Linked DNA regions of Cupriavidus necator. The protein of the gene in region 1 interacts with the protein of each later gene in a pairwise test. Links are inferred from orthologs where the notes say so. Each region holds a gene or a part of one and is shown on either strand. Other genes may lie near its edges.

The links.
Region 2: the proteins of serC (region 1) and selB interact in binary tests that used the Escherichia coli proteins (3 or more experiments, as listed by UniProt). The link is inferred for Cupriavidus necator from one-to-one orthologs.

What each region holds. Positions count from the first base shown.
Region 1 is NZ_CP066018.1:646,860-654,836, reverse strand. What follows is about bases 3,035-6,023. They hold serC (3-phosphoserine/phosphohydroxythreonine transaminase), read left to right. Parts: upstream 3,035-3,944; coding sequence 3,945-5,102; downstream 5,103-6,023. Other genes in these bases: pheA (prephenate dehydratase), read left to right, coding at 5,211-6,023; I6H87_RS03070 (DUF2059 domain-containing protein), read left to right, coding at 3,222-3,785; gyrA (DNA gyrase subunit A), read left to right, coding at 3,035-3,127. Outside these bases: outer membrane protein OmpA, read right to left, coding at 1-27; more of gyrA, read left to right, coding at 461-3,034; more of pheA, read left to right, coding at 6,024-6,371; hisC (histidinol-phosphate transaminase), read left to right, coding at 6,400-7,527; I6H87_RS03050 (prephenate dehydrogenase), read left to right, coding at 7,636-7,977. UniProt on the Escherichia coli protein: Catalyzes the reversible conversion of 3-phosphohydroxypyruvate to phosphoserine and of 3-hydroxy-2-oxo-4-phosphonooxybutanoate to phosphohydroxythreonine. Is involved in both pyridoxine and serine biosynthesis.
Region 2 is NZ_CP066019.1:986,895-1,002,952, forward strand. Bases 5,681-8,562 are described here. They hold selB (selenocysteine-specific translation elongation factor), read left to right. Parts: upstream 5,681-6,107; coding sequence 6,108-8,018; downstream 8,019-8,562. Also shown: I6H87_RS23495 (2-hydroxy-3-oxopropionate reductase), read right to left, coding at 1-596; I6H87_RS23500 (malate/lactate/ureidoglycolate dehydrogenase), read right to left, coding at 672-1,775; I6H87_RS23505 (CppA family protein), read right to left, coding at 1,889-2,173; I6H87_RS23510 (DUF1345 domain-containing protein), read right to left, coding at 2,281-3,090; I6H87_RS23515 (FAD-dependent oxidoreductase), read left to right, coding at 3,090-4,622; I6H87_RS23520 (Dyp-type peroxidase), read right to left, coding at 4,619-5,575; I6H87_RS23530 (FAD-dependent oxidoreductase), read left to right, coding at 8,602-10,572; I6H87_RS23535 (ammonia-forming cytochrome c nitrite reductase subunit c552), read left to right, coding at 10,585-12,006; I6H87_RS23540 (Tll0287-like domain-containing protein), read left to right, coding at 12,061-12,636; I6H87_RS23545 (globin family protein), read left to right, coding at 12,717-13,133; cytochrome c biogenesis heme-transporting ATPase CcmA, read left to right, coding at 13,152-13,808; heme exporter protein CcmB, read left to right, coding at 13,790-14,461; heme ABC transporter permease CcmC, read left to right, coding at 14,461-15,198; heme exporter protein CcmD, read left to right, coding at 15,270-15,440; cytochrome c maturation protein CcmE, read left to right, coding at 15,437-15,895; I6H87_RS23575 (heme lyase CcmF/NrfE family subunit), read left to right, coding at 15,892-16,058. UniProt on the Escherichia coli protein: Translation factor necessary for the incorporation of selenocysteine into proteins. It probably replaces EF-Tu for the insertion of selenocysteine directed by the UGA codon. SelB binds GTP and GDP.

The DNA.
Region 1 (7,977 bases):
GAGCGCGAGCTTGGCAAATTTTTTCATATTTCTCCTCTCAGGATGAGATCACCGCAGGGTTACTGCGAGCAAATGGACGAAAACAAGTCATACATTCTTCGGAGTATAACATTCTCGATGTGGTGGATGCTCCACTTCGAACAATGTCTGGCTCTTCGCTGGGGAATTGTGCCACAAGGGTCGTTTCCTAAGAAGTAAATATATTCGATTCGCCGCATGGGTTTTGGGCCTGTGGTGTTTGTGCAACATAGGTCTTGTGTCGCCCGCAAAGCCTTGTGGCATCAGGGATTCCGGGTTTCAGCGAGGGCCTCGGGAGGTGTGCGCAAGGGCTGTCCGGAGAGCGGCAGGCGGGGGGTGGCGGCATGTTAGAATGACACGTTGCCCAGCCGTCAGGCGCCCACTGTGCCGCGCGCTAAAGGGCCTGTCATTCGCTTAAACCTGCCGCATAAACCACGCCGCAATGGATCCATTCGCAAAAGAAACCCTTCCGGTCTCCCTCGAAGAGGAAATGCGCCGCTCCTATCTCGATTACGCCATGAGCGTGATCGTGGGCCGGGCGCTTCCTGATGTGCGGGACGGCCTGAAACCGGTGCACCGGCGCGTGCTGTTTGCGATGCACGAGCTTAACAACGACTGGAACCGACCCTACAAGAAGTCGGCCCGTATCGTCGGTGATGTGATCGGTAAGTATCACCCGCACGGCGATACCGCAGTCTACGACACCATCGTCCGCATGGCGCAGGACTTCTCGCTGCGCTACATGCTGGTCGACGGCCAGGGTAATTTCGGTTCGGTCGACGGCGATAACGCCGCGGCCATGCGTTATACCGAAATCCGCCTGGCGAAAATCGCCCACGAGATGCTGTTCGACATCGACAAGGAAACCGTCGATTTCGACAGCAACTACGACGGCTCTGAAAAAGAGCCTTCGATCCTGCCGGCGCGTATTCCCAATCTGCTAATCAACGGTTCGTCCGGTATTGCGGTGGGCATGGCCACCAATATCCCGCCGCATAACCTGAATGAAATCGTCGATGGCTGTCTGCACCTGCTGCGCAACCCGCAGGCGACGGTGGATGAACTGATTGAATTGATTCCGGCGCCTGATTTTCCGACCGCCGGGATTATCTATGGCATCCAGGGCGTTCGCGAAGGCTATCGCACCGGCCGCGGCCGCGTGGTGATGCGGGCCAAGACGCACTTCGAGGACATCGACCGCGGCCAGCGCCAGGCGATCATCGTCGACGAGCTGCCCTACCAGGTCAACAAGCGCACCTTGCTCGAACGCATCGCCGAACTGGTCACTGAAAAGAAGATCGAGGGCATTTCCGACATCCGCGACGAGTCGGACAAGTCCGGCATGCGCGTGGTGATCGAGCTCAAGCGCAACGAGGTGCCCGAGGTTGTTCTCAACAACCTATATAAGAACACCCAGCTGCAGGACACCTTCGGCATGAACATGGTGGCGCTGGTCGACCGCCAGCCGCGCCTGCTGAACCTGCGCCAGATGCTGGAGTACTTCCTGGCGCACCGGCGCGAAGTCGTCACCCGCCGCACGGTATTCGAGCTGCGCAAGGCGCGCGAGCGCGGCCACGTGCTGGAAGGCCTGGCCGTCGCGCTGGCCAACATCGACGAATTCATCGCCATCATCAAGGCCGCACCGACTCCGCCGATCGCCAAGCAGGAACTGATGGCGAAGGCATGGGATTCGGCCCTGGTCCGCGAAATGCTTGCGCGCGCCGAAGGCGAGACCCCGGGCGGCCGCGCCTCCTATCGTCCGGACGGGCTGCCGCCGGTGTTCGGCATGCAGGCAGACGGCCTGTACCGCCTGTCGGATGGCCAGGCGCAGGAAATCCTGCAAATGCGCCTGCAACGCCTCACCGGGCTCGAGCAGGACAAGATCGTCCAGGAATATCGCGACATCATGGCGGTAATCACCGATCTTCTGGATATCCTGGCGCGGCCGGAGCGTATTACTGCCATCATCGTCGACGAACTCACCGCTATCCGCGCCGAATTCGGCGATGAGCGCCGTTCGCAGATCGAGCTGAACGCGACCGAGCTGGACACCGAAGACCTGATCACCCCGCAGGACATGGTGGTCACGCTGTCGCACAGCGGCTATATGAAGAGCCAGCCGATTTCCGAGTACCGCGCGCAAAAGCGTGGCGGACGCGGCAAGCAGGCGGCAGCGACCAAGGAAGACGACTGGATTGACACGCTGTTCGTGGCCAATACCCACGACTACATCCTGTGCTTCTCCAACCGCGGCCGGCTCTACTGGCTGAAGGTGTATGAGGTGCCGCAGGGCTCGCGCAACTCGCGCGGGCGCCCGATCGTCAACATGTTCCCGCTGTCCGAAGGCGAGAAGATCAATGTGATCCTGCCGGTCAAGCAGTTTGACGCCGAGCACTTCATCTTTATGGCCACCGCCCGCGGCACGGTCAAGAAGACCGCGCTGACCGAGTTCTCCAATCCGCGCAAGGCCGGCATCATCGCGGTCGACCTGGACGAGGGCGACTACCTGATCGGCGCGGCCGTGACCGACGGCCAGCACGATGTGATGCTGTTCTCCGATGCCGGCAAGGCCGTGCGCTTCGACGAGAACGACGTGCGTCCGATGGGCCGCCAGGCGCGCGGCGTGCGCGGCATGAACCTGGAAGACGGCCAGACCGTGATCGCCATGCTGGTGGCGCCGGCCGAGACCGCCGAAGAGGCTGAGGCGGGCATGCGCGGCAGCGTGCTGACCGCGACCGAGAACGGCTACGGCAAGCGCACCCCCATTGCTGAGTACACTCGACACGGTCGCGGCACCAAGGGCATGATTGCGATCCAGACGAGCGAGCGCAATGGCCGTGTGGTGGCGGCAGCACTGGTTTCGCCCGAGGATGAGATCATGCTGATCACCACCGGTGGCGTGCTGATCCGTACCCGCGTGGCTGAAATCCGCGAAATGGGCCGCGCCACGCAGGGTGTCACGCTGATCAACGTTGACGAAGGCACCAAGTTGTCCGGGCTGCAGCGCATCGTCGAAAGCGATGCCGATAACGGTGCCGGTGGCGACGAGGCTGAAGACGCCGACGGTGCAGAAGGTGCTGCCGGGGCCGACTTGGACGCTAATCCGTAAGACAAATCGTAAATTGTTGCAACAATAGGACGCCCGCCGGAACTCGCGTCGCGGCTGTCCGGACTAAAACGGACGTATTTACCAGGGAGTCACAATGCTCAAAACCTATCGACGTATCGCAGTTCTGGCCGCTTTCGTTCCGACCTTCATGATGGCGCAGCACGCCCATGCGCAGGATGCGGAAAAGACAGCAGCCATCAAGGAACTGCTTTCCGTCATGCAGGCAGACCAGGCTGTCAAGGGCCAGGCCGAAAACTGGCAGCAAGGCGCCAAGCAGGAAGCTCCGCTGGTGCTGGAACAAGTGCTGGTCGAGAACAAGACCCTGAACGACAAGCAGAAGCAGGCCGCTGTCGAAAAGCTGAAGAAGAACGGCGCGGTCCAGCGCATGGTTGACGGCGCCGGCTCGGCCTTCAGCACCGATGGCTTCCGCAAGGACGCGATCCAGGCGCACTACGATGCCTTCGGCAAGTACTACTCGACGGCGGAACTCAAGGACCTGACCACCTTCCTGAAGTCGCCGACCGGCCAGAAGTTCATGGCCAACCAGGGCAAGGCGACCCAGGAGATCTGGGGTTCGATGATGCAGAAGTACGGCCCGCAGGTCGGCAAGTCGATGCGCGACGCCGCAGAGAAGGAAATCACCGCCGCTTCGAAGTGATGCTGGCGTGATCCGCCACTGAATCAGACCGCCGTCCGCCTGCAGCCTTGCAGGCAAGTGCGGCCCCGGGGCCTGGCCCCGGGTGCCCAACGGGGCGCGGGTTTGAGGGATAATGGCTGCTTGGGTAACACCGGCAGCCATTTTTCCATTCCCCGTCTCATGAACGATCCCCAGAATCCCGCTCTTGCCGGCATGATGCAGCGTGCATTGGCCGAACGTGTCTACAACTTCTCCCCTGGCCCGGCGGCGCTGCCCGCCGAAGTGCTGCAGCAGGCTGCCGAGGAGATGCTGTCCTGGCACGGGACCGGGGTTTCGGTGATGGAAATGAGCCACCGCAGCCGCGAATTCGAAAGCATCCATAACGAAGCGATCGCTGACCTGCGCGAGTTGCTGCACATCCCCGCCAATTTCAAGGTGCTGTTCCTGCAAGGTGGCGCCATTGGCGAAAACGCCATCGTGCCGCTGAACCTGATGCGGCTGCGCAGCGCCGAGCAGCCCAAGGCCGATTTCGTCGTCACCGGCACCTGGTCGGTCAAGACCGAGCAGGAAGCCCGCCGCTATGGCGCGGTCAATATCGCGGCCACCAGCGAGGCGGAGAAATTCCACCGCATCCCCGACATTGCTGACTGGAAGCTGTCGGACGATGCCGGGTACGTGCACCTGTGCACCAACGAGACCATCGTCGGCGTGGAGTTCCAGGACATTCCCGATATCGGCCAGGTCAAGGGCGACCGCGTGGTGGTGGCGGATGCTTCCAGCCATATCCTGTCGCGCCCGATCGACTGGTCGCGCGTGCAGGTGGTCTACGGCGGCGCGCAGAAGAATATCGGCCCGGCCGGCGTCACCATCGTGATCGTGCGCGACGACCTGATCGGCCATGCCCACCCGCTGTGCCCGTCGGCATTCAACTGGCGCCTGGTGGCCGAGCACAACTCGATGTACAACACGCCGCCGACCTATGCGATCTATATCGCCGGCCTGGTCTTCAAGTGGCTCAAGCGCCAGGGCGGCGTGCCCGCGATCGAGCAGCGCAATATCGCCAAGGCGTCGGCGCTGTACAACTACCTGGACCAGAGCGATTTCTATCGCAACGAGATCCATCCGAGCTGCCGCTCGCGCATGAACGTGCCGTTCTTCCTGGGCGACGAATCGCGCAATGAGGTGTTCCTGCAACAGGCGCGGGCCAACGGCCTGGTGCAACTCAAGGGACACAAGACCGTTGGCGGCATGCGCGCCAGCATCTATAACGCGATGCCGCTGGAAGGCGTGATGGCGCTGGTCGATTTCATGCGCGAGTTCGAGCGTACGTCCGCCTGACGCGCATTCCCGCTGGCTGCCCGCGCACCTCAGGCACAGTGCGCCGGCAGGCAGAGGTCAGTTTTTCTCCGGCCGCCGCGCCCCGGCGGCCCACCGGATTCATACAAAATGACAAGCCAAGACCGCACCCCCGCGCGCGAGGAGACGCCGCCCAACGAGCAGCAGAACGACACCCACCTGAGCGAAGCCGAGCGCAAGCTGTCGGTCGAGCTGAGCCCGCTGCGCGAGCAGATCGACACCGTTGACCGCGAACTGCTGGCGATGCTGAACCGCCGCGCCAAACTGGCACTCGAGGTCGGTGAGGTCAAGAAGAAGTACGGTGCGCCGGTGTTCCGCCCGGAGCGCGAGCTGCAGGTGATCCGCAAGGTGCAGGGCGCCAACCCCGGCCCGCTGCTGGGCGAAAGCGTTGCGGCGATCTGGCGCGAGGTGATGTCCGCCTGCCGCGGGCTGGAAAAGCCGCTGGAAGTGGCTTTCCTCGGCCCGGCCGGCACGTTCTCCGAGCAGGCGCTGTATGCGCACTTCGGCCATGAGGTGTCGGGCGTGCCTTGCCCGAGCATCGACGAGGTGTTCCGTGCCGTCGAGGCGGGCACGGTCGAGTACGGCGTGGTGCCGGTCGAGAACTCCACCGAGGGCGCGGTGTCGCGCACGCTCGACCTGTTCCTGCAGACCTCGCTGAAGATCAGCGGCGAGATCGCGCTCAAGGTGCACCACAACCTGATGGCATCCACGCCCGACATGCAGGGCGTCACGGTGGTGCGCGCGCATGCGCAGGCACTGGCGCAGTGCCAGCACTGGCTGACCGCCAACTATCCGCACCTGGAGCGCCAGGCGGTGTCGAGCAATGCCGAGGCCGCGCGCATGGCCAGCGAAGACCCGACCGTGGCCGCGATTGCCGGCGAGTCCGCCGCCAACCGCTATCACCTGCATATCGTGCGCACGCATATCCAGGACGATCCGCACAATCGCACGCGCTTTGCCGTGATTGGCCGCTATGAGACCGAGCCGTCGGGCAGCGACCAGACCTCGATGATCCTGTCGGTACCTAACAAGGCCGGCGCGGTGTACCAGCTGCTGGCGCCGCTGGCGGAGAACGGTGTGTCGATGTGCCGCTTCGAGTCGCGCCCGGCGCGCAGCGGCGCGTGGGAGTACTACTTCTACGTCGATGTGGAAGGGCACCAGCATGAGCCGGCAGTGGCGCGCGCCATCGAAGAGCTGCGGCGCAACGCGGCTTACCTGAAGGTGCTGGGCTCGTATCCGTCGAGCAAGTAAGGCAGCCAGGCAAGAACAAGGAGACGAGATGGCGGAGCAGGGTAAGCAAGGCGGCACGGTGTTCGGACCCGGCTATGTGCGGGCGATTTCGCCGTACGTGGCCGGCAAGCCGATTTCGGAAGTCGCGCGCGAGTTCGGCCTGGACGAGGCCGGCATCGTCAAGCTCGCCTCCAATGAGAATCCGCTCGGCATGCCCGAGTCGGCCCGCCGCGCGGTGGCCGATGCGGTGGCTGAACTCGGCCGCTACCCGGATTCCAACGGCTTTGCGCTGAAGGGCGAGCTGTCGGCGCGCTTCGGCGTGCCCGCCGACTGGCTGACGCTGGGCAATGGCAGCAACGACATCCTGGAGCTGGCCGCGCATGCGCTGGTGGAGCCGGGTCAGTCGATCGTCTATGCCGAGTACTCGTTCGCGGTCTACGCGCTGGCCACGCAGGAGATCGGCGCACGCGCCATCGAAGTGCCCGCGCGCGACTACGGCCATGACCTGGAGGCGATGGCCGCGGCGATCGCGCCCGATACGCGCCTGGTCTTTATCGCCAACCCGAACAACCCGACCGGCACGTTCGTGCCGGCCGCGCAGATCGAAGCCTTCCTGCAGCGGGTGCCGGCCAATGTGGTGGTGGTGCTGGACGAGGCGTACAACGAATACCTGGATGCCGACCAGCAATACGATTCGCTCGCCTGGGTGCGCCGCTACCCGAACCTGATGGTGTCGCGCACGTTCTCCAAGGCCTATGGCCTGGCGGGCCTGCGCATCGGCTACGCGGTGGCGCAGCCGGAGCTGTCGGACCTGCTGAACCGCATCCGCCAGCCGTTCAACGTCAACAGCGTGGCGCAGGCCGCGGCCATCGCCGCGCTGGGCGATGCCGGGTTCCTGCGCCGCAGCGCCGAGCTGAACCGTGCCGGCAAGCGCCAGCTGACCGATGCCTTCGACCGGCTCGGGCTGGAATACGTGCCGTCTTCCGGCAACTTCGTGATGGTGCGCGTGGGCGATGACGACGGCGCCGGCGCGCGCGTCAACCTGGCGTTGCTGAAGCAGGGCGTGATCGTGCGGCCGGTGGGCAACTACAACCTGCCGCGCTGGCTGCGCGTGACCATCGGCCTGGCCGAGGAGAACGCGGCCTTCATCGCGGCGCTGGAGCGGGCGTTGGCGTGAGCGCGGCTACAATTGCGGCGTTTCGCTGCAGGCTGCTTGCCTGCCTCGTTGCCAATCATCGATTTACCTCGGCCTGGTCCGAGCCACTGCCCCTAGCGGCCTGAGATTGTGAGTGCATTGCATTTTTCCCGTGTTGTCATTGTCGGTGTCGGCCTGATCGGCGGCTCGCTCGCGCTGGCGCTCAGGCGCGCCGGCGTGGTGGGCACGGTGGTCGGGGTGGGGCGCTCGCCGGCGTCGCTGCAGAAGGCGCTGGACCTTGGCGTGATCGACGAGGCCGCGACGCTGGCGGATGCCGCGCGCGGCGCCAGCGTGATCGTGCTGTGCGCGCCGGTGGCGCAGAACTTTGCGCTGCTGCACGCGCTGGAGCCGCACCTGCAGCCGGGCACCATCGTCACCGATGCCGGCAGCACCAAGTCAGACGTGATCATGGCGGCCAAGACGGCGCTCGGC
Region 2 (16,058 bases), on another replicon or contig:
GCGCCGGCGCGGGCGGCCAGCACCAGCGCTTCGCTGACCGCCTCGATGGTCAGCGCCACGATCACCTGGTTGGCCACCTTGGCCACCTGGCCGTCGCCGGCCTCGCCCACGCGCGTGATGTTCTTGCCCATCAGCTGCAGGATCGGCAGCACGCGGTCGAATACTTCCTGCTTGCCGCCGGCCATGATCGACAGCGTGCCCGCCTTGGCCCCGACCTCGCCGCCGGAGACCGGCGCATCGATATAGTCGACGCCGAGCGCTTCGATGCAGCGCGCGAACTCGCGCGTGGCGATCGGCGAGATCGAGCTCATGTCGATCACGGTAATGCCGCCTGCCGTGTCGGCAAGGCCGTCAGCGACCCCCTTCTCGCCAAACAGCACCCGCTCCACGTCGGGCGTGTCAGGCAGCATCAGGATGATGGTTTCCGACTGCTTCGCCACCTCCTCGGCGCTGGCGCAGGCTTTCACGCCGGCATCCTGGAGGTCCTGCGGCACGCCGCTGCGCGTATGGGCGAACACGGTATGCCCGCCGTCGACAAGGTGCTGCACCATGGGCTTGCCCATCACGCCAAGTCCGATAAAGCCGATCTTGCTCATGTCAGTGTCCGGTAGTGGTCAGGCGCCAGGCCGGCCGTGCGTCGCGCACGACGCCGGGTTCATCTCTGATGATAGTCAGTCGCACGCCAGCGCAGACAGCGGCCCCGGCGCAGGCTGCGCGCCGGCGCGCGCGGCCGCCACCCGCGCCGCGGCGTCGTCCAACTGCGCCAGCGTGCCGGCGTCGACCGGCATATGAGTGGCGCGGGCGGCGCGCCAGGCCCGTTCGGGCTCGCCCGGCAGGCGGATGCCATCCTGCCCCGGCTGCAGCCGCGAGGCCTTCATCCAGTCGGCGAACGCCGCCACCTCATGCCCGAATGACGTGCTGTTGCCCAGGCGCGCGGGATCGAACACGATCGCCAGCATGTTGTTCCAGACCGCGTGCTCATGCCGCAGCGTTTCGGGGCGGATGGTGTGGCCGCCGGTGACCGCGGCACCCAGCAACTCGCACATCACGGCCAGCACATGGCCCTTGTGTTCGCCAAAGGGCCGCAGCGCGCCTTGCGGCGCGCCGTCGGCGGGGTACATCACGGCAGGATCGGCGCTGGGCTCGCCATGCGCGTCCAGCAGGCAGCCGGGCGCCACCGGCACGCCCTTGTTGTGGGCCACACGCACCTTGCCCAGCGCAATCGCGCTGGTGGCGAAGTCCAGCACCAGCGGCGGCTCGCCCGCCACCGGCACGCCGATGGTGAACGGGTTGGTGCCGTAGCGCGCATCGTAGCCGCCGTGCGGTGCCACGATGGGCTTGGACAGCACGTTGACGAAATGGATCGAGATCATGCCGGCGGCGGTGGCCTGCTCGGCCCAGTGGCCCACGCGCCCCAGGTGGTGCGACTGCCGCAGGCCCATCACGCAGACGCCATGCTCGCGCGCGCGGCCGATGGCCATGTTCATGGCCTGCGCCGTCACCGCCTGGCCCATGCCGCGGTTGCCGTCCAGGCTCAGCATGCTGCCGGCATCGTGCAGCACGCTGACCTGCTGGTTCAGCTGCAGCTCGTCGGCCTGCCAGGCCAGCACATAGCGCGGGATCATGCCGACGCCGTGCGAGTCATGCCCGCTCAGGTTGGCGCCGACCAGGTGGTCGGCCGTCAGGCGCGCCTCTTGCGCGCTGCTGCCCGCGGCAAGCCAGAGATCGGCCACCCACTGGTGCAGGGCGGCGGTAGGGATGCGGTGTTCGCTCATATCGGCCTTGGCTAGGGATGAAAAAAGCCCCGTGCCGTGTGACGGCAACGGGGCTTCATGATACGGCCGGCGCGAGCTTGGTGGCGCCGGCATGGCCGGTGATCGGCTACTGCTTACTGGCGCAGCGCAGCTTCGGCAGGTGACTGGCCAAGGATTTCGCGGATACGGGCCAGGTAGGTATCGCCCACCGCGCGGTGCATGCGCGCCGCCTCGGCCGCGAACTGGCGCCGGCTGGGCGGGCGGATGCCCAGGCTGCGGCAGATCGTTGACAGATAAGGCTTGCGCTGGCCGCCCAGGCGCAGCGCCGCGGTCTGCAGCGCGGCATCGCCGATGCGACCGCGCAGCCAGGCAAGCACCTGGCGGTCATAGTCGTTTTGCACACGGATCAGGTGTTCCATGGACGGGACTCCTACTGTTCATCCATACAGGTACTGTAAATATATACAGTATCCAGAGGGATGCAAGGAGTTTGTCCAGGAATACTTCGGGCGAAAGGCCAAGTTGGCTACAAGCCACCCAGGGCGTTCACGGTGAACGCCAGAATCCCCATGTTGAAAAGGAACGCGGCCACGCAGTGGCCCAGGACCACCCTGCGCATGTGTGCGCCGGCGATGGTCACGTCAGAAGTCTGGAAAGTCATGCCCAGCGTGAAGCTGAAATAGAGGAAGTCCCAATAGCTGGGGTGCTGCACGCCCGGCACCTGCAGCCCGCCCTGGTCGCCGGTGGCGGTCTGGAGGTAGTAGAGATGCGCATAGTGCAGCGTGAAAACGGTGTTGGCAAAAAGCCAGGAAAGGATAAGCGTGGCGACGATCAGCGCGATGTCGGCCCAGTGCGGTGTCTCGGGGCGCGCGATCAGCGTGCCGATTGCGACCAGGATCACCATCGAGAGCAGCACGGTGATCGTGAGCAGCGCTGTGCGGTTGGCATCGTTGTGTTCCGCCGTGCGCCGCATGGCCGCAGCATCGGCGCGCAACAGCGGCAGCGCGGCGCCAAGGAAGACAAGGGCCGCGAGATCGAAGCCGATCAGCAGGGCGATGCGTGGCTCTGCGCCGAGCGCACCCGCGGCAAAGGTCGCAACGATCAATATGGCGCCGCACAGCAGAAAGCGTGCGGGTGCGATGCGCTTGCCGATAGCGAAGCGGGCGGGTCTGTTCATGGGGTATTCATCCGGATGACCCTTCGTCAGGAAAGGAGGCTGGCCATGCGTGAATAATATCCGTGCCGTCGCGCAGTTTGTTACGCTGCATGCGCCTTTCATTTGGCGGCCTCGAGGTCGATAATGGCCCTGTGCCATGACCGGCAAGGAGAGACGCAATGACCAAAAGCTCTTCCTCCACGGATAAGCCCGATCTCACCCAGGGCGTGCCGCTGGCTGACCTTGCTGACGGCGGCATGGTCACAGGCCAGGTTGGCGGCAAACCGGTCTTGCTTGTGCGTCGGGCTGATGAACTGTTTGCCATCGGTGCGACCTGTACCCACTATGGCGGGCCACTGGCGGACGGCCTGCTGGTCGGCGATACGATCCGATGTCCGTGGCATCACGCCTGCTTCAGTCTTCGCACCGGCGAGGTCCTCGGGCCGCCCGCCCAGGACGATCTGAAATGCTGGCGCGTGGAACAGCAAGACGGGAAGGCCTTCGTCCGCGACGCGCTGCCGGCGGTGCGGCCACCGAGGCTTGCCTCGGCCCGGCTCCCTGAATCCGTGGTGATCATCGGCGGCGGCGCCGCCGGGACTGCCGCGGTCGAAACCCTGCGGCGCGAAGGCTATAGCGGCCCCGTCACGCTGCTGAGTGCCGATCGCTCATTGCCGTACGATCGGCCGAATCTGTCGAAAGACTACCTCGCCGGGACAGCAAACGCGGACTGGCTGCCAATGCGGCCACCGACGTTCTACGCGGATCACGACATCGACGTGCGCTCCGACAACCGTGTCGTCAAGCTCAGCCCCGAGCAAAAATCCGTCACGCTCTCGGACGGCAGCAACGTGAGCTACGGCGCGCTTCTGCTTGCCGTCGGTGCCGTGCCGATACGGCTGGACGTTCCTGGCGCAACCTTGCCGCACGTGAGCGTGCTCCGCACGCTGGCCGACTGCGACGCCCTGATCGCGCGTCTCGGCACGGCACGCCGATGCGTCGTGGTGGGCGCAAGCTTTATCGGGATGGAAGTCGCGGCAGCGCTGCGAACGCGAGGACTGGAAGTGCATGTTGTCGCGCCCGAAGCGCATCCGATGGAGCGGGTCCTGGGCGCGACGCTCGGCGACATGATCAAGGCGCTTCACGAATCGCACGGGGTAACGTTCCATCTCGGGGCCACGGTGGCAGAGATTCAGCCGGATCGGGTGAGATTGTCGACCGGCGCGGAGCTGGCCGCCGACCTGGTCGTGACCGGGATCGGCGTTCGCCCCGACGTGGCCTTGGCGCAGGACGCCGGCCTCGCACTGGACAAGGGCGTGGCGGTCGATGAATTCCTCCAGACCAGCGAACCTGACATCTATGCCGCGGGCGATATTGCGCGCTGGCCCGACCCGGGAACGGGCCAGCGTATCCGCGTCGAACACTGGGTGGTCGCCGAGCGCCAGGGCGTGGTGGCAGCGCGAAATATCCTGGGACAGCGGCAACGCTTTGCGGCCGTGCCATTCTTCTGGACCCAGCACTATGATGTGGCCATCAACTACGTAGGCCACGCGGAGCAATGGGATCGTTTCGATGTCGACGGCGATCCCGCCGCGCATGACTGTACGGTGACCTATTGGGGCAAGGATAAAAGGCTTGCGGTCGCCACGGTCGGGCGCGACCTGGCGAGCCTTCGCGCGGAGGTGGCGTTCGAGCAGGAGACGACAGGACACTAGGCAGGGGCGAGTGCGCGGTCCGCAAGCCCTTCAAGCAGGTCGGCCGACGGGACAAAGAACAGGCTGCCGGTGACCGCCTTGCTGAAGTCAAGCAGCCGGTCGTAATTGCCGGGCGGCAATCCGACGAACATGTTCTCGAGCATCTTCTCGATCGGCGCGGGCGAACGGGCGTAGCCGATGAAGTAGGTGCCGAACTCGCCCGCGCCAGGGCGGCCGAACGGCATGTTGTCACGCAGGATCTTCACTTCCTGCCCGTTCTCGACCAGCGTAGTCAGCGAACTGTGCGATGACGATGGCTTGACCTCTTCGTCCAGTTCGATGTCGGACAGTTTCTTGCGCCCGATGATCAGTTCCTGTGTCTCCACGGGAAGGGCGTTCCACGCGGTCATATTGTGCAGATACTTCTGCACGATGACGTAGCTGCCACCGGCAAACTCGGCATCCTCGTCGCCGATCACCGTGAAATCGACCGCCTCGCGTCCGGCCGGATTCTCCGTGCCATCGACAAAGCCGATCATCGCCCGCATGTCGAAGTTGCGGAAGCCGTGCACCTCGTCGACAACCTGGATCGCATCGCCGAGCTTGCCGAGCAGTTGCGTGGCAAGCTCAAAGCAGAGGTCCATCGATTCGGCACGGATGTGCAACAGCAGGTCACCCGGCGTGGCGATGGCGACGCGATCGCCGGTGCCGAACTCCCGGAACGGGTGCAGCGCCGCGGGACGGGGCTTGCCGAACAGCCTGTCCCACGCGTCGGCGCCGAAGCCGCAGACACAGGACAGGTTGCCTGACGGCACACGATGGCCGACCGCGCGCACGACGGCGGCAACGTCGGCACACCAAGCGCGGACGGTGCCGGCGTGGTCGTCGCCGTCGGTGAGCGTCGCAACGATGAATATGGCGCTGCGGGTGACTGTGCCGGAAACGGCCTGTGGTTCGGGGATCTTTGTAGGCATCGGACTCTTCATGTTGGTTATACCGATTCGGTTTGCGGGCTGACGGAAGAGAATTCAACGCATAAGCCTACACGAATTGAGTGGCGCCTCTGACCTTTCATTTTCTCCTGACCAGGCAGTGTCAGTTGCAGTTGTCAATCCAGGCAGCTGGAGCAAGGCCTGTGCCTGTGACGGCATCCTTGGGTAGTCAGGCGGTTCGGGCGCGCGGCAAGCGCTGCGCGGCATCCGCGACGGACAAAATGTCCATGCTGAGCCAGGTCTCGCGGGTCATTTTGTCCATTCCGTTGTCACATAAGGCATCGCTTATAGGCACGCAAAGAATCGCTGAATTTACCTTAAGTGGCCAGGCAATTATCTTGTCTCCAACGATGCAGGAACACTAAGCAAAGCGGCATCGAAGCACGCTTCAGCAAGCCTCATCGGCCATTCAAACAAGGATAGGGGAGACCATGCATGATCACGACGAGGATACCCCGGAGACCATCCCTGATGGTCTCCGTCACGTCAGTCTGCCGGGCTACCTGACGCAGCCATGATCGTCGGCACGGCAGGACATATCGATCATGGCAAGACCTGCCTGGTCAGGGCGCTGTCGGGCATGGATACCGACCGCCTGGAGGAAAGGAAGGCGCGCGGCTTCTCGATCGAGCTTGGCTATGCGTACGTGCCGCTCGAGAACGGCGACGTGCTCGGCCTGGTCGATGTCCCGGGCCATCAAAAGCTGATTCACACCATGGCCGCGGGCGCATGCGGCATCGACTTCGCGCTGCTCGTGGTCGCCGCCGATGACGGCGTGATGCCGCAAACGCGCGAGCACCTGGCCATTGTGCAACTGCTCGGCATCCGGCGCGGCGCGATCGCGTTGACCAAGGTAGATCGCGTGAATGACGTGCGGCTACGGCAGGTGCGTGAGGAGATCGCGTCTTTCCGGCGCGGCAGCATGCTGGAAGACGCCCCGGTTTTTGAAACCTGTGCAATGCGCGCCGACGACCCGGGTGTGAACGCGTTGAAGCGGCACCTGCATGCGGCGGCGGCCGCGTCGCGAACGAAGCGCGACGACGGGCTGTTCCGCCTTGCGGTTGACCGGGTCTTCACGCTTGCCGGGCAGGGGACGATCGTGACGGGAACCGTGGTGTCCGGGCGCATCCATGTCGGCGACAGGGTGTTGCTCGCGCCGAAGAACGAGTCTGTGCGCGTGAGCGGCATCCATGCGCAGAATCGTCCTGCTGCTGCCGGGCGGGCGGGGCAGCGCTGCGCGCTGAACCTGGCCGGCATCGACAAGGGCGCGATCGAGCGCGGTGACTGGGTGGTCGATGTGCGCCTGGCGCAGGCGTCGGAGCGCATCGATGTGATGCTGACCCTGTTGCCGGACGCCCCTGCGCTGGAGCACTGGGCGCCCATGCATGTTCACCTGGGCACGCAGCACCAGGTGGCGCATGTCGCGCTGCTCGATGGCCCGACGCTTGCGCCCGGCCAGCGCGCGCGCGTGCAGCTTGTGTTCGAGCGGCCGGTATGCGCGCTGCCTGGCGATCCCTTTGTCGTGAGGAACGCGCAGGCCAGCCGCACCATCGGCGGCGGCGATGTACTGGATCCGTTCGCGCCCGCGCGCAAGCGCCGTTCCCCGGCGCGGCTGGCTTGGCTCGACGCGATGCAGGCCATGCTTGACACCGGATCGGTCGGGGCATTGCTCGAGCAGGCGCCACACGGGCTGTCGCGCGCATTGCTGGAACGCCTGAGCGGCATGCCGGCGGCGGCCATCGAGCTGCCGTGTGACACGCGCGTGATCGAACTTCCGGGCAACGATGCCTTGCTGGTGTCCGGCGCGGCGTGGCGGGCGCTGACGGGGCGATTGACCACTGCGCTCCGGCAATTCCACCAACGCTCGCCGGATGTGCTTGGCCCGGAGGTGGCGCGCTTGCGCAGGATCGCTGCACCGCTGGCGCAAGACGCGTTGTGGTGCGCGCTCGTCGATGACGCCTGCGCGCGCGGCGAGATCGTCCGGACCGGCCCCTGGCTGCACCTGCCTGAGCACACCGTGACGCTCGACGACGCGGATCGCACGCTCGCCGCGACGCTGCAGCAGGACATGAAAGCGGGGCGCTTCGATCCGCCATGGGTGCGCGAGCTGGCGAGCGCGCATGGCGTGCCGGAGGACAAGGTGCGGCAACTGATGCGCAAGCTCGCGCGTCATGGCGAGACGTTTCAGGTCGTGCATGACCTGTTCTATGATCCGGAGGCTATTCGCGAGCTGGCCTTGCTCGCCGCTGTCGACGCCAGCAAGAACGCCGGTACGGTCGTCGCCGGGGCATTTCGCAATGCCACCGGACTCGGACGAAAGCGTGCGGTTCAGGTCCTGGAGTTTTTTGACCGTGTTGGCTATACGCGCTTCGACCGTGGCCGCCATCTGGTGCGCACGGACAGTCGTTGGCTGGAGTTGCTCTGACAGGGAAAACCGCCTGCCGCCATTGAGATTCCTGGGAATTCTCAAGCGTTGCGGGGCTCTCCACTCCTCCCTCCTCCCCACACTACATCCTTATCCACAAATTCGAGGCCGTATTGCGGTGACAGCAATACGACGATTCGCACTTTCGTAACGAACCTCCACCACGCGATCCCGGAATCGGCATCCTGTGCGCCAGCGGACGCGATGCGCGTGCGTCCGCGGCTTCGATGGAATAGGAGATAAATATCATAATTAAATTGGATATAAAGATCATGCTCATTTGAAATTTGAAATACATCGATTAGTCATCATTTTCCCATTTTTAATGCACTGCACGAAAACTGTGCGTGAATTTAAAAAGAATTCAGCGAATATCGTCCGAATACGGCATTTGGTGCTGGCATGCTACTTGCGCTAGGTATGTCCAGGCGCCAACGGCGGCGCAACATTAACTAGTAGTTACGACCAACGGTGGTCGTGATTCCGGGACAAAGGCGTCCGAGTCAGGCGAGCGGTGCTCGCTGGGCCGGATGCATTTTTTTTGTCTGTAAGTGGTGCACAGGGGGAGTCAGGGGTGTCAGTGATGCTGCAATCGATACCAAACACAAAGGCTGTCCAAGCGCCGGTCGTCGTGATCGGCACCGGGCCGGTGGGCGTGCGGCTTGCGCAGGACTTGCATCGTCGCGATCCTTCCATTCCGCTGGTGATCTACGGCAACGAACCATGGGAGCCATACAACCGCGTGCGCCTGTCTTCCTTTCTTGCCGGCGATGCGAGCTGGGCCACGCTCACGCAGGGGCTTGCACTGCCGCAGGGACCCGCGATCGCAGCGCGGCTCAATTGCGCAGTGGTGCATGTCGATCGCGGCGCGCAGGAGATTGAAGACTCGGCCGGGCGCACGCAACGCTATTCCCACTTAGTGCTGGCCACCGGATCACGTCCGCGGATCCCGGACGTGCCGGGCATCGGCCAGGCCAATGTCTACGTTTTCCGTGACATGAACGATACCCAGCGGCTGCTCGCACGCCGTATCCGCAGCCGCCGTACGGTGGTGTTGGGCGGGGGGCTGCTGGGCCTGGAAGCGGCGCGCGCAATGCAGCGCTTCAACACCGAGGTGCTGGTCATCGAGAACAACGACCGGCTGATGATGCAGCAATTGGACCAGGCCGCCGCGGATCTGCTGCGCGCCCATGTCGAGGCGGCCGGAATCCAGGTATTGACGGGCGCCGCAGTGAAACGCGTGCATGGTGAAGGAGCGGTTACCGGCATCACCCTGCGCACCGGCGATGTCATCGAATGCGATACCGTCGTGATTGCCGCCGGCATCAAGCCGAACACCGACCTGGCCCTGCAGGCCGGCCTGAATGTGGGGCGCGGCATTCGCGTCAGCGACCGCATGCAGACGTCCGATCCACATATCTACGCCGTTGGCGAATGCGCGGAACATCGCGAACAAGTGTACGGGATCGTCGCCCCTGGCCTGGAACAGGCGGCAGTCGCCGTGCATGCAATATGCGGCGGCGACGCCAGCTATGCCGGTTCGCTACAGGCAACGCGCCTGAAAGTGCTCGATATGCCGGTGTTCAGCGTGGGCCGCGTCGGCGAGCATGACGGTATCGGCTCGGCGAGCACGGCGGCTTATGAAGACAAAAAAACTGGCATCTACCGGAAGGTGCTGGTCGAGCGCGGTCATCTGATTGGCGCGATGGCGGTCGGCGAAGGCGCAGACCTGCGTCGGCTGCAGGACGCGGTCAGCGGCAATCACCGGATACTGCCATGGCAGCTTTGGCGGTTTCGCAGGACCGGCTCGCTGTGGCAGGAGGGCGAAGCCAGCGTCGTCAACTGGCCGGCAAGCGCGGTCGTCTGCAACTGCACCGGCGTTACCCGCGGTCAGCTTGGCGAAGCGGCGGCTGCCGGGTGCCGTTCGATCGAGCAACTCGCAGCGTGCACGCGTGCCTCTACGGTATGCGGTTCGTGCAAGCCGTTGCTGGCCGAGTTGGCCGGTGGCGCGGTGATGCGAGAACCGGTGCGCGCGCATCGTCCGCTCCAGGGCGCGGCCGCGGCGGCACTGGCGCTCGCCTTGCTGGCACTCGTTGCGCCTGCCATCCCCTTTGCGAAGACGGTGCAGCTGCAGTGGCGCTGGGACGAGCTATGGCTGGTGAGTTTGTATAAGCAGGTCAGCGGATTTTCCATTCTCGGGTTGAGCGTACTTGCCCTGCTTCTCTCATTCCGGAAGCGCTGGTCGCGCCTTGGCTATGGCGATTTTGCCATCTGGCGCGTGCTGCATGTGGTGCTCGGATTGGGTGTGCTGGCGGGACTCTATGCGCATACGGGAGGCAGGCTTGGCAGCCAGCTGAATTTCCTGTTGATGGCGAGTTTCACCGGCCTGATTCTGGCGGGCAGCATGTCGGGGCTGATGATCGCGCAAGGGCATCGCCTGCCAGTGGCACTGGTTCGGCGCTGGCGCGACAACAGCACCTGGGTGCACATCTTGCTGTTCTGGCCGGTACCCGTGCTGCTCGGGTTCCACATTCTCAAAACTTACTATTTCTAGAGCCTACCAGCGATGGCAAGCAAAAGCCGCAGAGTTCTGTGGGTCTACTGGGGTGTGTTGAGCGTGGCGATGCTGGCATATTTCTCGATTGGGCTGTTCTACAAGGAGGCGGCGAGGCATCCGCTCCTGGTATCCGCGCGCATGGCATTCCTGCCGGGTCAGACCAGCCACGGCCACTACCAGATCGAACTGGCGTGCGAGAGCTGCCACAGCAAGCCGTTCGCCGGCCCGGAGGCCATCCAGGAGGCATGCGCCAAATGCCATGAGAATGAGCTGAAGGAAGCCAGAGATTCGCATCCGGCCAGCAAGTTCGACGATCCGCGCAATGCCGAGCGGCTGGGAAAGATCGATGCGCAGGCATGCGTCACCTGCCATGCCGAGCACAAGCCGCGCACGACGCTTGCCATGGGCGTAACGCAGCCGCAGGACGTCTGCTACCACTGTCATGCCGGTCCGGACGAGATGCCGTCGGACCACAAGGACTTCAAGTTCGACAGCTGCACCGCGGCCGGCTGCCATAACTATCACGACAATCGCGCGCTGTACGAAGATTTCCTGCTAAAGCATGCGCAGGGCGGCAAGCTGAACGAAAAGCCGCTGCTGCCGCAGCGCGATTTTGCCGTAGCGGTGCGTGAGATGAGCGGCTACCCGGCGGCGAAGTATCCGTTCCGGACACTCTCGGCAGCCGAGCAGGATGCGCCGCACGGCAAGCGCGGCAGTACGGCGTTGCAGGCCGACTGGCTCGGCACCGCGCATGCCAGGGCTGGCGTCAATTGCACCGGTTGCCATGCATCGAAGGGCAAGGACGGTTCCACGAAATGGAGTGACCACCCAGGCAGCCCAGCAGCGTGCGAAGGATGCCATGCGGCCGAGGCCAAGGGGTTCCTGGCGGGAAAGCACGGCATGCGACTGGCGCAAGGCCTGACGCCGATGACGCCCGGCGACGCCCGTCTGCCAATGAAGGAAGCGGCTGCCCACACGGAACTTGGTTGTACTTCCTGCCATTCTGCCCATCGCTTCGATGCCAGGACAGCGGCGGTGGAGTCATGCATGAGTTGCCATGACGACAAACACACCCTGGCCTACAAGCGTTCGCCGCACTACGCGCTGTGGCAAAAGGAGACCGCCGGACAGGCGCCGCCGGGTTCTGGCGTGACATGCGCCAGCTGCCACATGCCGCGGGTGCGGATGTCCACCGACGAAGGCTCGCGCATCGTGGTTCAGCACAACCAGAACGATACCCTGCGGCCGAACGAAAAGATGATACGGACCACGTGCATAAGCTGCCACGGGCTCGGCTTCTCGATCGACGCGCTGGCCGACAAGACGTTGATCGACAACAACTTCAAAGGCATGCCGGCCCGGCACGTGAAGAGTATCGACATGGCTGTGGCCAAGGATGCGGAAACGCGCAGCAAGCGAAGCACGCCTTAGCTGCGCGTCGTTCTGGCGCTTGCGGGCTTCTTTTCAACAGTGAAGGAGAGAGAAATGAAACGATATGCGAACTTGCAGGCAAGCAGTCTGGCAATGGGCGCGGCGCTGGCCGTTAGCGCCTTTCCCGCGCACGCATCCGGCATCAGTCCAAAGGAAATGGCGGATGCCCTGCACGCCGTGATGGCGGCCGACCGGACCGTGTATACCCGCCTGATCGTCAACCGCCTGCAGAACGAAGAGAAGGTGATCAAGGCGACTGAGCACTGGAAGGATGAGAAGACATTGGTGCTGCCGGCGCAGATGTTTCGCTTCGGCGCGGAGGAGGTAGCCAAGAGCAAGCCGAATTTCAGTTATTCGCTGTTGTCCCTGTGGCCGCTGAATAAGCAGAACGCTGCGAAAACCCCAGTGGAGAAGGAAGGGCTGGACTTCGTCGCCAAGAACCCCGGAAAGAACTTCTACAAGGAAGAGACTCTCGGCAAGAAGACCTATTTCACCGCCGTGTACGCCGACACGGCGATCGCGCCGGCCTGCGTCACTTGCCACAACGGCCATAAGGACAGCCCGCGCACCAATTTCAAGATTGGCGACGTGATGGGTGGCGTGGTGCTGCGCATCCCTGTCAGCAATTGAGCCAGCGAAAAGCTGAGCGATGACGACGTGAAGGCAGTAGCGGATTACATGATCGCAATTGTCAAGTAAAGGAATATTCCATGACACCGCAAGAGATCACCCTGGTACAAAGCTCCTGGCAGAAGGTGGTGCCGATCAAGGAAAAGGCCGCCGAGCTGTTCTACGGCAAGCTGTTCGAAATGGATCCCTCGCTGAGGCCACTGTTCAAGGGCGACACCGTCGAACAGGGGCGCAAGCTGATGGCGATGATCAATGCCGTCGTCACGAAACTGGACCAGCTCGACGACATCGTTCCCGCTGTACAGGAACTCGGCCGGCGCCACGTCGCCTATGGCGTCAAGGACGAGGACTACGACACCGTGGCCGGCGCCCTGCTGTGGACACTGGGTGCCGGCCTCGGGGACGCCTTTACCGATGAGGTGAAGGGCGCCTGGACCAGCGCCTACGTGATCCTGGCCGGGGCCATGAAAGACGCCGCCGCGACCGCCTGGGACTGACTCAGGAGGAATGAGGCCATGCTGGAAGCAGTGTCACTGACCGCCGCGCGCGGCGACCGGCCGATTTTCATCAGGCTGGGGCTGCGCGTGGAGCCCGGGCAAGCGGTGCATGTCACAGGCGCCAACGGCAGCGGCAAGACTACCCTGCTGCGAATCCTGGCTGGCCTGCTGCGCCCGGAATCGGGCGAGATCCGATGGAACGGGTGTGCGGTGGCGGCGAGCCGGCCGCTGCCCGATTCCGCATACCTCGGTCACCGCAACGGCCTGAAAGCGGAGCTGAGCGCGCTGGAGAACCTGCGCAGTGCCTGCGCGCTGTACGGTTGCCGCACGGATCGTGCGCACCTGCAGCGGGTGCTGGCACAAGTCGGGCTGGCCGCTGGTGCCGACACCGCTCTCGGGCTGTTGTCGCAGGGGCAGCAGCGCCGGGTTGCGCTGGCGCGTGTGCTGTCCAGTGGCGCGAAGCTATGGCTGCTCGACGAGCCGACCACCGCACTCGACCAGTCCAGCATCCGGGCCTTTGAGGGATTGTGCGAACACCATCTGCAGTCGGGCGGCATGCTGGTGTTTGCGAACCACTACCCGCTGCGGCTGGTGGCCGCGCGGATGCGCGAGCTTGCCATCCCGGCGATCGCCGATCGATCGCAGCAGGAGGCGGCATGCTGGATCCGGTCCTGAAACTGATCGCGCGTGAGCTGCTGCTGGCGTGGCGTCGCCCGTCGGCGGTGCTGACACCGCTCGCCTTTTTTGTCGCGGTGGTCAGCCTGTTTCCGCTGGCGGTTGGCCCGGAGCGGATGTTTCTCGCCAGGCTGGCGCCCGGTGTGATCTGGGTCGCCGCCTTGCTGGCGACGCTGCTGGGCATGGAGCGTTTGTTCGAATCCGATTTCCGCGACGGCAGCCTGGAAGTTATCGCGCTCGCGCCGCAGTCCCTGACCTTGATGGTGCTCGGCAAGGTGACCGGCTTCTGGCTCGGGGCGGGCCTGCCGCTGGTGTTGCTGACGCCACTGCTTGGCGTTCAGCTCGGCGTGCCTGACGGCGAGCTGGCACAACTGGCACTGTCGCTGCTGCTCGGTACGCCGACGCTGTGCCTGATCGCGGCAATCGCTGCCGCGCTGACGCTGTCGCTGCAGCGCGGCGGCCCGCTGCTGGCATTGCTGGTGCTGCCACTGGCAGCGCCGGTACTGGTGTTCGGCTGCGGCGTCGCCGCCGCCAGCACTGCGGCGGAATTGCAGGCGAATCTTTCGCTGCTGGGGGCATGCCTGCTGACTGCCGTTGCGTCGGCGCCATGGGCCACCGCCGCGGCGCTCAGGATTGGATTGGAGTCTGTCTGATGGCCACCTTGAATATCTGGAAGTACGCCGCGCCCCAAGCCTTCTATCCGCTCGCCGGGCATCTGGTGCCATGGTTTGGCGCTGCTGCCGCAGTGTCTGGCGCGATGGCGCTATACCTTGGCCTGGTGGTGGCGCCGCCCGATTTCCGCCAGGGCGAGGTGTACCGCATCCTGTTCATCCATGTCGCGGCCGCCTGGATGTCGATGTTCATCTACGTGGTGATGGCCGTCTACGCCGGGCTTGGCCTGGTGTTCGGCACCCGTCTGTCGTCGCTGATGGCAACCGCGCTGGCGCCCAGCGGTGCGTTGTTCACCTTCCTCACGCTGTGGACCGGCGCACTTTGGGGCAAGCCGACCTGGGGCACCTACTGGGTATGGGACGCGCGCATGACCTCCGAGCTGCTGCTGCTGTTCCTCTATCTCGGCTTCATCGCGCTGCAGGCCGCGATCGACGATCCACGGCGCGCAGCCAGGGCCGGCGGGGTGCTGGCGCTGGTCGGATTGATCAACCTGCCGGTCATCTATTTCTCCGTGACCTGGTGGAACACGCTGCATCAGGGGGCATCGGTCAGTCTGACCAAGGCGCCGCAGATGGCCGGCATCATGATCGTTGCCATGCTGGGCATGACCTTCGCCTTCTGGATGTATGCGATCGCCGTCGCGCTGGCGCGGGTGCGCTGCCTGATCGCGCGCAGCGAGGCCGGCCGCAGGTGGTGGCGGCAAGGCGAGGACATCTGAAACCGACGCGCACTCGGATCAACGCGCTCAACAGCAGGGAGGGAATGATGGATCTGAATGGATTTTTTTCGATGGGTGGCCAAGGCGCTTTCGTCTGGGGCGCATACGGCGTGACGGCGCTGCTGTTCGCTGTCGAAGTCCTGCTGGTACTGCGCTGCGGCGTGTCGACTCGGCGCACGCTGGCAGATGCGCACCCCGCCGCGCCCGGCATGCGGCTGCAAGAGCAACGGGGTACGCAATGAGGATGCTCAACAAGGCGCGCGGGCGACGCCTGCTCATGATCGCCGTGGGATTGCTGTTGCTTTGGACGGCTGCCGCATTGATCCTGAATGCCTTCCGCAGCAATATGGTGTTCTTCTTCTCGCCAAGCCAGCTCGCGGCAGGGGAGGGCCCGCGCGACAAGGCCTTCCGCCTTGGCGGCATGGTCGAGCGCGGCAGCCTGCGGCGCGCCCCGGATGGGCTGGGGGCGTCCTTCATACTGACCGATACGGTCAACCGGGTGCAGGTGGTCTACCGCGGCATGCTGCCCGATTTGTTTGGCGAAGGGCAGGGTGCCATTGCGTTCGGCCGCATGGGTGGCAACGGCATCTTCGCGGCCGAGGAGGTGCTGGCCAAGCATGATGAAGTGTACATGCCGCCGGAGGTCGCCGCTTCGCTCAAGCTCGCCGAAGCGGCGCAGAAAGGTGGGGCCAGATGATTCCCGAACTCGGTCAATGGTGCCTGGCGCTTGCGCTCGCGCTGGCGCTGTCGCAAGCGGCGCTGCCGCTCCTGGGGGCGGTGCGCGGCGTCGATGGCTGGATGCGCACCGCACATGCCGCAGCACGCATGCAGTTCCTGTTTCTCTCGCTGGCCTTTGTTTT